3 regions of the Neisseria weaveri genome follow, and region 2 is predicted to be linked to each of the others. Evidence: predicted binding sites of a transcription regulator. Region 2 holds the regulator's gene; each other region holds the start of a gene.
The links. The regulator FNR, encoded in region 2, switches genes on or off when oxygen is low (the NO sensors DNR and NnrR bind a similar motif). The targets are predictions, from matches to a motif close to TTGATNNNNATCAA.

Region 1 (3,257 bases), 100 kb from region 2:
CATCGAACCGCACATCCAAGGGCAAACCGTACAAAACATCACCATACGCCAACCCAAACTACGCTGGCCGGTTTCCCCCGATTTACCGTCAATATTGCAGCATCAACCCGTTTTATCCTGCAACCGCCGCGCCAAATATTTATTAATCCGATTCCCGACAGGCATTTTACTGATTCATTTAGGCATGTCCGGCAGCCTGCGTATTTTTACAGACGGCCTCAACCAAACCGTACAAGCCGGCAAGCACGACCATATCGACATCGTCTTCACCAACGGCACCCTGCTGCGCTACCACGATCCCCGACGTTTCGGCGCCATGCTGTGGTTTTCCGGCGCAGAAGAACACCACCCTCTACTGCAACATTTAGGCCCGGAACCCTTGAGCGACGACTTCAACGCCGCCTATCTGCATCAAAAAATCAGTAACCAGCAACGTGCCATTAAAACCGCATTAATGGACAATGCCGTTGTCGTCGGCGTGGGCAACATTTATGCCAACGAAAGCCTGTTTAAATCAGGCATCTCACCGCTGCGTCCTGCCCGTTCGCTGACATTGGCAGAATGCACGCTTCTGGTCGGCAACATCCGTGCCGTATTGCAACGCGCCATCGAAACCGGCGGCAGCACCTTGCGCGACTTCGTCAACAGCGACGGCAAAAGCGGATATTTCCAACAGGAATACACCGTTTACGGGCGGCAAGGACAGTCCTGCCTCCAATGCGGAACCGAAATTATGAAAACCACCATCGGCCAGCGTGGAACCTTCTACTGCCCGATTTGCCAAAAGTAAGCAGTTGGAATTCACAAAATCCCTGCCCCATAAAAAACAAAAGTCCGCCCGTTTAAATACAGGCGGACTTGTTCTTTCAATCATTATTTAAAGAATCAGCCGGTTTGCACAAAATACCAATACAGATTCCGTGTTCTCATCAAATAACAAATATCAAAAGGCCGTCTGAAAACAGAATGTCTATCTATTTTTCAGACGGCCTCAATCTGTAAATCAACAGCCAAGATTATTCTGCATCGCTTTCCGTGCTGCGGATAATCAATAAAGGCAGATGGCTTTGACGCATCACGGTCTCGGCGAAGCTGCCCATCAGCAAATGCATCAAACCGGTACGGCCGTGCGTACCCAACACCAGCAATTCCGCACCTTGCTCGTCGGCATAGTCAACCAGCTCTTGCGCCATTTCGCGCGCACCTTTGTTGGCAACCAACAGATGTTTGTTGATACGGGAAACGCCTTTTTCCTGAGCAGTTTTTTCGGCGAAATCCAAAACTTCGTTACCTTGTGCAACCGCCGCCGCTTCATAGCTGTCGTGTTGCAGGAATTCGGGAGCCAAAGCCATATATTCGGCAGGATTGGCCACATGCACCAACGTCAGCTGCGCATCGCTGCTGCCGATCAAACCGGCCGCATGATTCAAGGCGTTTAAAGAAGTTTTACTACCGTCAACCGCGACAACCAAATGTTTATACATGTTCACTCTCCTTGTGTGATAACCGCAATACTGTCGATAAAGTTTCATTATTCATGAAGCCGTGATTCCGCTCGAAAATCGAGCCGCCCCACAGCTTCGTCCTTGAAGTATAATACCACTTCCTCCGCAGAGCGGAAATTTTTGAATGATTCTTGATTTACCACAAGGCCGAACCATGTCCGATACGCCGAACTATTCCTCACGCCGCTTCGGCGGCATTGCCCGTCTGTACGGCAATACTGCTTTACAGAAATTCCACCGCGCCCATGTATGCGTAGTCGGTGTCGGCGGCGTCGGCTCTTGGGCGGTCGAAGCACTGGCACGTTCCGGCATCGGCAACCTGACATTGATTGATTTGGACAATGTGGCCGAATCCAATGTCAACCGCCAACTTCCTGCACTGACTTCGGAATTCGGCAAAGCCAAAGTGACTTCATTGCACGAACGTATCCGGCAAATCAATCCCAAATGCAAAGTAACCGAAATCGAAGACTTTGTTACGGAAGAAAATTTAGAAGAACTGTTTTCAGACGGCTTTGATTTTGTTATCGATGCCATAGACCAAATACGCATCAAAGCAGCGATGGCCGCTTATTTTGTCCGTAACAAACAAGCCTTTGTTTTAAGCGGCGGCGCAGGCGGCCAGAAAAATCCGGCTCAAATTCAGACAGCCGATTTAAACCGGGTCACACACGATCCCCTACTCTCCAATCTTCGCTATACCTTACGCAAACGCTACGGCTTTTCCCGCGACACCAAAGCAAAAATGGGCGTGCCCTGCGTGTATTCCACGGAAAATATCACTCCGCCGCAATCCGGAGAAGCCTGTTCGACTGACAGCACACCGCAAGGATTATCGTGTGCAGGTTACGGCGCCAGCATGTTGGTTACCGCTTCGTTCGGACTATATTGCGCCCAAGCCGCCATCGAACATATCGGTAAGCAGCCATGAATATTGCCGTCAATACGCCTATGCCGTCTGAAAATCATGCCGTTGCCTGGATTTTCGGCCAGCCGGTTACCGATATTCCCCAAGATTTATTTATTCCGCCCGACGCATTGAAAGTTGTCCTAACCAGTTTTCAAGGGCCTTTGGACTTACTGCTCTATCTGATACGCAAACAAAATATCGATGTTCTGGATATTCCGATGATCAAAATCACCGAGCAGTATCTCCACTACATCGCCCAAATAGAAGCCCACCAGTTCGATCTTGCTGCCGAATATCTACTGATGGCGGCCGTGCTGATAGAAATCAAATCGCGGCTGCTGCTGCCTCAAGCCGAAAAAACCGAAGAAGACGAAACCGCCGACCCGCGTGCCGAACTGGTACGCCGCCTGTTGGCTTATGAACAAATGAAGCTGGCGGCACAAGGCTTGGACGGCTTACCCAGAGCCGGCCGCGATTTTGCTTGGGCATATCTGCCCTTGGAAATCGCTGTCGAAGCCAAACTCCCCGAAGTTCAAATTGCCGATCTCACCCAAGCTTGGCTGGCGATTCTTTCCCGCGCCACCCATAAAAAAAGCCACGAAGTTATTCAGGAAGCCGTTTCCGTTCGGGCGCAGATGAGCGCTATTCTCCGCAAACTGAACCAACAAGGGCAATGCCGTTTTTCCGAACTCTTCAAACCCGAGCAAGGCCGTGCTTATGTCGTGGTTAACTTCATCGCCTTGCTCGAGCTGGCCAAAGAAGGTTTGGTGCGTATCACCCAAGCGGAAAGCTTTGCCGAAATCACCATTTTGCTGCAGGATTCTGCTCAAGAAGTTACCCTG
Region 2 (3,257 bases):
GACGAAGATATTTTACGGCCGATCGAACGCCCGTTTTCCAAAGACGGCGGCTTGTGTCTGATGAAAGGCAATATCGGACGCGGCATTATCAAAGTTTCCGCCGTACGCGAAGGCAACCGCATTATCGAAGCGCCCGCCATCGTCTTCGAGGATCAAAAAGAAGTATTGGCGGCATTCGAGCGTGGAGAACTGGAACGCGACTTTATCGCCGTTGTACGCTTTCAAGGCCCGCGTGCCAACGGCATGCCGGAATTGCACAAACTCACGCCACCGTTAGGCATTCTTCAAGACAAAGGCTTTAAAGTCGCTTTAATTACAGACGGCCGCATGTCGGGCGCGTCAGGCAAAATTCCGGCCGCCATCCATATGTCGCCCGAAGCCCTGCTGGGCGGCAATATCGGTAAAATACAAACAGGCGATTTAATCCGTTTCAACTCCGAAACCGGTGAACTCAATGTACTGATTGATGAACACGAGTGGCGACAACGCACCATTCCTCAGCCAGATTTACGCCGCAACCATCACGGACTCGGACGAGAATTATTTGCCGCTTTCCGCAACCAAACCAGCAGCGCAGAAACCGGTGCCATGAGTTTCGGCGGCGATTTCGCCTAACCAAATTTTCAGACGGCCTCCCGCACCCGACACAATTATCACGGCTGTTTGCCAGTCAAACAGCCGTGCCGACGGAGATTTTTATGAACGCTCAAGACATTCTGACCACCAGCCCCGTGATTCCCGTAATCGCCATCGACAATCCCGACACCGCCGTCGACCTTGCCGCCGCCTTGGTTGCAGGCGGCATCCGCACATTGGAAATCACCCTTCGCACCCCGTTCGGCCTGGAAGCCATCCGACAAATCAAACGCGAACTGCCCGAGGCCGTTGTCGGTGCCGGCACCGTGATTAACGCCGAACAGCTCAAAGCCGTAGAAGATGCCGGCGCAGCTTTTGCCATCAGCCCGGGCATACATCAGCAATTTATTCAGACGGCCTCAACAAGCAGTATCCCCCTGATTCCCGGCATTGCCACACCGGGCGAATTAATGCTCGCGTTGGAATACGGCATCGACACCTTAAAACTGTTTCCTGCAGAAGTCGTAGGCGGTATCCAAATGCTCAAAGCACTGTACGGCCCGTTCCCTCAAGCCAAATTCTGCCCCACCGGCGGCATTACCCCGGCTTCGGCAGCGGAATATCTGAATTTACCCAATGTATTATGCGTAGGCGGTTCATGGCTGACGCCGAAAGAAGCCGTTGCCAAATGCGACTGGCACACCATTACCCGGCTGGCTGCCGAAGCCGCCGCATTGGGCCGTTCCGTTTCCCCTGTCTGATGAATCATTTCGCGGAATATCCTTCCGATAAACATCATCCGTATTTCATACGCAAATAAAACCATTGAGGCCGTCTGAAAATTTCAGACGGCCTCAATCATGATAAAAATACAAATTACAGTGAAGTCAAATCACAATCAAACAGTAATCAAACAGCATTCGAACAGCCCGACACCATTTTCTTCAACACTTGCGCATCTAAAATACGGATATGCTTGTGTTCAACCGAAATCCAGCCTTCCTGATGAAATTTAGACAAAGTCCGGCTAACCGTTTCCAACTTCAAACCGAGATAACTGCCGATTTCTTCGCGCGACATCCGCAAAATAAAATCATTCGCCGCAAAACCGCGCGAATACAGACGGTTCGACAAATTCAACAAAAATGCAGCCAAACGCTCTTCGGCACGCATATTACCCAACAGCAACATCACACCTTGGTCACGCACGATTTCGCGGCTCATCAAGCGGAAAAAATGCGTTTGCAGACTCGGAATCTGTCTACCCAACTCTTCCATATGCGCAAACAGCAGCTCGCAAACCTCACTGTCTTCCAAAGCAACCGCATCGCAGCTGTGGACATGCGAACAAATACCGTCCATACCGACCAATTCTCCGGACATAAAAAATCCGGTTACCTGATCGCGGCCGTCTTGGCTGGCAACCGTCGTCTTAAAAAAACCGGTTCGAATGGCAAACAGAGAAGTAAACACTTCTCCCGCCCTAAAGAGATATTCGCCTTTTTTCAAACGCCGGCTCTGACGGATAACGGCATCCAATTGCTCAAACTCCATCGGGCGCAATCCGACGGGCAAACACAATTCTTTCAAAGAACACGTGGAGCATAATGCTTTCAACTGATTTTTCGGCTCAGCCATAAACAGCAACCTTTTTTATTATTTCTATCTGAATGAATCCGCATTGATTCATATCAAAACATGCTTGTAACAATAAAGGCATTCTATCAAACTCAGCAAACTTTGACTAATCCAATACCTGCTTCCGAATACCATGAAACCCATCCTGCTGCATCCCGCCCCCCAACCGGAGTTCGACCGTCTGCTGATCGCCTCGCTTCCGGCCAACGGTCCGCGCTACACCTCCTACCCGACTGCCGACCGTTTCCACAGCGGCTTTACCGAATCCGAATACATCAACGCCTTGGAACAACGCCGTTCGGGTGCACTCAACAAACCGGTCTCGCTTTATATCCATATTCCCTTCTGCAACACCATCTGCTATTACTGCGGCTGCAACAAAATCATCACCAAAGACACCGGCCGCGCCGATGCCTATATCGAATATCTGGAAAAAGAGACCGCGCTTCTGGCAAAACACTTGCACGGCCGGCCCAAACTGGCACAGCTGCACTTCGGCGGCGGCACGCCCACCTTTTTAAACGACGAGCAACTCGAACGCGTATTCTCTATGATACGCAAGCATTTCGAGCTTATGCCCACCGGCGAATACTCCATTGAAATCGATCCCCGCAAAGTCAGCAGAGAAACCGTTTTACACTTAGGCAAACTCGGTTTCAACCGCATGAGCGTCGGCATACAGGATTTCGATCCCAAAGTGCAGCAGGCCGTCAACCGCATTCAAAGCCTGGAAGAAACCCGCACCGTTATCGAAGCCGCCCGCGAAGCCGGATTCAAATCGGTCAGCGTCGATCTCATCTACGGCCTGCCGCACCAAAACACAAACAGCATCAAAAACACGCTGGATACCGTTTTATCCCTCAACCCCGACCGTCTCGCACTCTATCATTACGCACACCTGCCGCACCTGTTCAAGCCGCAGCGGCGTATCGATACCGAAGCCGTACCCGGCAGCGAAGAAAAATTGGATATGCTGCAATATGCAGTCAACTATCTAACTGAAAACGGCTATATTTTCATCGGCATGGACCACTTTGCCAAAC
Region 3 (3,257 bases), 160 kb from region 2:
ACCAAGAAGGTAAAGACAATCAACACTCCGACTTTTTCCTCAGCTAATTGTTGTAATTTCATTTTGGTAGCCTGTCTTTCTTATATTAGTGGTGTTGAGTTTGCGAAACAGCAGGAATTTCAGCATCCACCGGTTTGCCGCCGACAGCTGTACGGTAAACGTTATAAGCCATAATTACCATACCGCTCAAATACAGCACACCACCTGCGAAACGGATCATATAGAAAGGCATACTGCGTTTTACTGACTCAACGAAAGAGTAGGTTAAAGTACCGTCATCATTCAGAGCGCCCCACATCAGACCCTGCATCACACCTGAAATCCACATTGACGCGATATAAAGAACCACACCGATTGTAGCAATCCAGAAATGCGCTTCAACCAACTTGACACTGTGCATTTCTTTTTGCCCGAACAAGCGCGGAATCAGATAATAAATCGCACCGATGGTAACGAAACCTACCCAACCCAAAGCACCCGAGTGTACGTGACCCACGGTCCAGTCGGTATAGTGGCTTAACGCGTTAACCGATTTGATAGACATCATCGGACCTTCGAATGTAGACATACCGTAGAAAGACAATGAAACCACCAGGAATTTCAAAATAGGATCGGTACGTAATTTATGCCACGCTCCTGACAAAGTCATAATACCGTTAATCATACCGCCCCAAGAAGGTGCAAACAGAATTAACGACAGAACCATACCCAAAGACTGAGTCCAGTCAGGCAAAGCGGTATAGTGCAGGTGGTGAGGACCGGCCCACATATAAGTGAAGATCAATGCCCAGAAGTGAACCACAGACAAACGGTATGAGTAAACCGGACGGCCTGCTTGTTTAGGAACGAAGTAATACATCATACCCAAGAAAGCAGCAGTCAAGAAGAAACCCACCGCGTTATGACCGTACCACCACTGAACCATCGCATCAATCGCACCCGAATAAATCGGATAAGACTTCATAAAGCCGGCAGGAATGCTCAGGTTATTAACAATGTGCAGCAAGGCAACAGCCAAAATAAACGCACCATAGAACCAGTTGGCCACATAGATATGTTTGATCTTGCGGGTGGCGATGGTACCGAAGAATACGATGGCATAAGCAACCCATACCAAGGTAATCAGGATATCGATCGGCCATTCCAATTCCGCATACTCCTTACCTTGGGTATAACCCAAAGGCAGGGTAATTGCAGCCAAAACGATAACGGCCTGCCAGCCCCAGAAAGTAAATGCCGGAAGGAAATTACCGCCGAACAGACGCACATTACATGTACGCTGAACAACATAATAAGATGTGGCAAACAGACCGCAACCACCGAAAGCGAAAATAACCGCGTTGGTGTGTAACGGACGCAGACGGCCGAAGTGAAACCACGGGCCGATGTCGGTTAAGTCTAAAGCAGGGGCAAACAGTTGGGCGGCGATAATCACGCCAACCAACATACCTACAATACCCCAAACTACAGTCATGATGGCGAACTGCCGCACCACTTTGTAGTTATAAGTTTGCGTTTCCATGAAGGTCTCCATAAAACATGGCAATTAATATTGATCGGTTTGCTTTAGCTTTCTGATTCAAACTAAAGAGACACCCGATTTTTCTTAATTTAACACCGCTGCCGTCATTTCAGACATGCAAAGCGGAAGTTTAACTGGTACATTTTAAATCAAAACCTTTGCCATACCAAGCCAAATCGGTGTAAAACCATAACTTCGCAAAGGAAAACTACGATTTACCTTTGTATCTCGCTAGCTTAAGGGCTGCAACTTTTTTGCTTATTGATACAAGTCAAACTGTTTGGACTATCTAAACATTTTTTAACAATTCGGATTTTCTATGCTTTACTACACCGTCTCTCCCAACCCCAATAAACACCAGTGGGAAATCTGCTTAACGCTTCGCCAAGAAAAAGCCTTATCTTTAGAATTCAGTTTGCCGAACTGGGTTCCCGGCAGTTATCTGATTCGTGATTTTTCACGGCACATTATCGAAATCAACGCTTGGTGTAACGACCGTCAAACGAGCTTAATCCAAACGAGCAAAAATACTTGGAAAACCCCGCCTTTGGCCGGAGAGTGGCGCATTTGCTACACTGTTTACGCTTTTGACTTGTCTGTACGCGGCGCATTTCTTACAACCGAACGTGGTTTTTTCGACGGTGCCTGCCTGTTTCTGAAAGCATCGGGATTTGAACACTTTCCGCACCAGGTTTCCCTGCAAAACCTGCCGCACGGCTGGAAAGTAGCCACTACCCTGCCCCGCATCGGATCCGATACACATCATAATTTCCAGACGGCCTCTTATGCCGAATTGATCGATCACCCAGTTGAAACCGGCAATATTGAAATCCTGCACTTCTCGGCAAACAACATTCCGCACCGTATTGCCTTGAGCGGCCATTATGCCGACTTTGACAGAACCCGTTTTATCGACGATATCCGAAAGATCTGCCAAGCAGAATTGGCAATGTTTCCCGAACCGGCGCCGTTCGAAGAATATCTGTTTCTCCTGCACGTCGGCGACAATATCTACGGCGGTCTTGAGCACATCAGCAGTACCGCCCTGCTTGCCGACCGCAATTGCCTGCCTTTGCACAACACTCCGGATAATGACGAAAACTACGTCCAACTTCTCGGCCTGTGTTCACACGAGTATTTCCACGCTTGGAATGTGAAATCCGTCAAACCGGAAGCATTCGCCCCTTACGACCTTGATCAAGAGTGCTACACCGAACAATTATGGGCTTTTGAAGGCATCACTTCCTATTACGACGATTTATTCCTGGTGCGCAGCGGCGTCATTACTCCCGAAACCTATTTAAATCTCTTAGCCAAAAACCTGACCCGGGTACAGCAGGGCAAAGGCCGTCTGAAACAGACGTTGGCAGAATCCAGCTTCACCGCTTGGAACAAATACTACAAACAAAATGAAAACAGTCCCAACAGCATTGTCAGCTACTATCAAAAAGGCGCGCTGGCCGCTTTATGCCTAGACTTGATTATTCGTGAAAAAAGCAATGGTTTATTCAGTTTAGACACGGTTATGCAACAACACTACCGCGACTGGCAGGCAACCCGTAAAGGCATTCCGGAAAAACAATGGCAACAACGCTGCCAAGAAATCACCGGCTTGGATTTAAATGAATTTTTTCAGACGGCCTTATATTCAACCCATGATCTGCCGCTGACCCAATGTCTCTCTTACGCAGGTATCGATTTACAATGGCACGCCCTGACGCGCAGCCACGGCGGT

Region 1: a site for FNR is predicted at 1,637-1,650, ahead of EL309_RS08730 (universal stress protein). Genes of this name have one in related genera too.
Region 3: a site for FNR is predicted at 1,784-1,797, ahead of ccoN (cytochrome-c oxidase, cbb3-type subunit I). Genes of this name have one in related genera too.

What each region holds. Positions count from the first base shown of each region.
Region 1 covers NZ_LR134533.1:1,816,382-1,819,638, reverse strand. Annotated here, with positions in the region: gene mutM (bifunctional DNA-formamidopyrimidine glycosylase/DNA-(apurinic or apyrimidinic site) lyase) at 1-790, shown strand, start outside; gene EL309_RS08730 (universal stress protein) at 1,017-1,484, opposite strand; gene EL309_RS08725 (tRNA threonylcarbamoyladenosine dehydratase) at 1,660-2,436, shown strand; gene EL309_RS08720 (segregation and condensation protein A) at 2,433-3,257, shown strand, end outside.
Region 2 covers NZ_LR134533.1:1,711,817-1,715,073, reverse strand. Annotated here, with positions in the region: gene edd (phosphogluconate dehydratase) at 1-615, shown strand, start outside; gene EL309_RS08320 (bifunctional 4-hydroxy-2-oxoglutarate aldolase/2-dehydro-3-deoxy-phosphogluconate aldolase) at 699-1,337, shown strand; gene fnr (fumarate/nitrate reduction transcriptional regulator Fnr) at 1,486-2,214, opposite strand; gene hemN (oxygen-independent coproporphyrinogen III oxidase) at 2,348-3,257, shown strand, end outside.
Region 3 covers NZ_LR134533.1:1,555,599-1,558,855, reverse strand. Annotated here, with positions in the region: gene ccoO (cytochrome-c oxidase, cbb3-type subunit II) at 1-62, opposite strand, end outside; gene ccoN (cytochrome-c oxidase, cbb3-type subunit I) at 86-1,522, opposite strand; gene EL309_RS07585 (M61 family metallopeptidase) at 1,842-3,257, shown strand, end outside.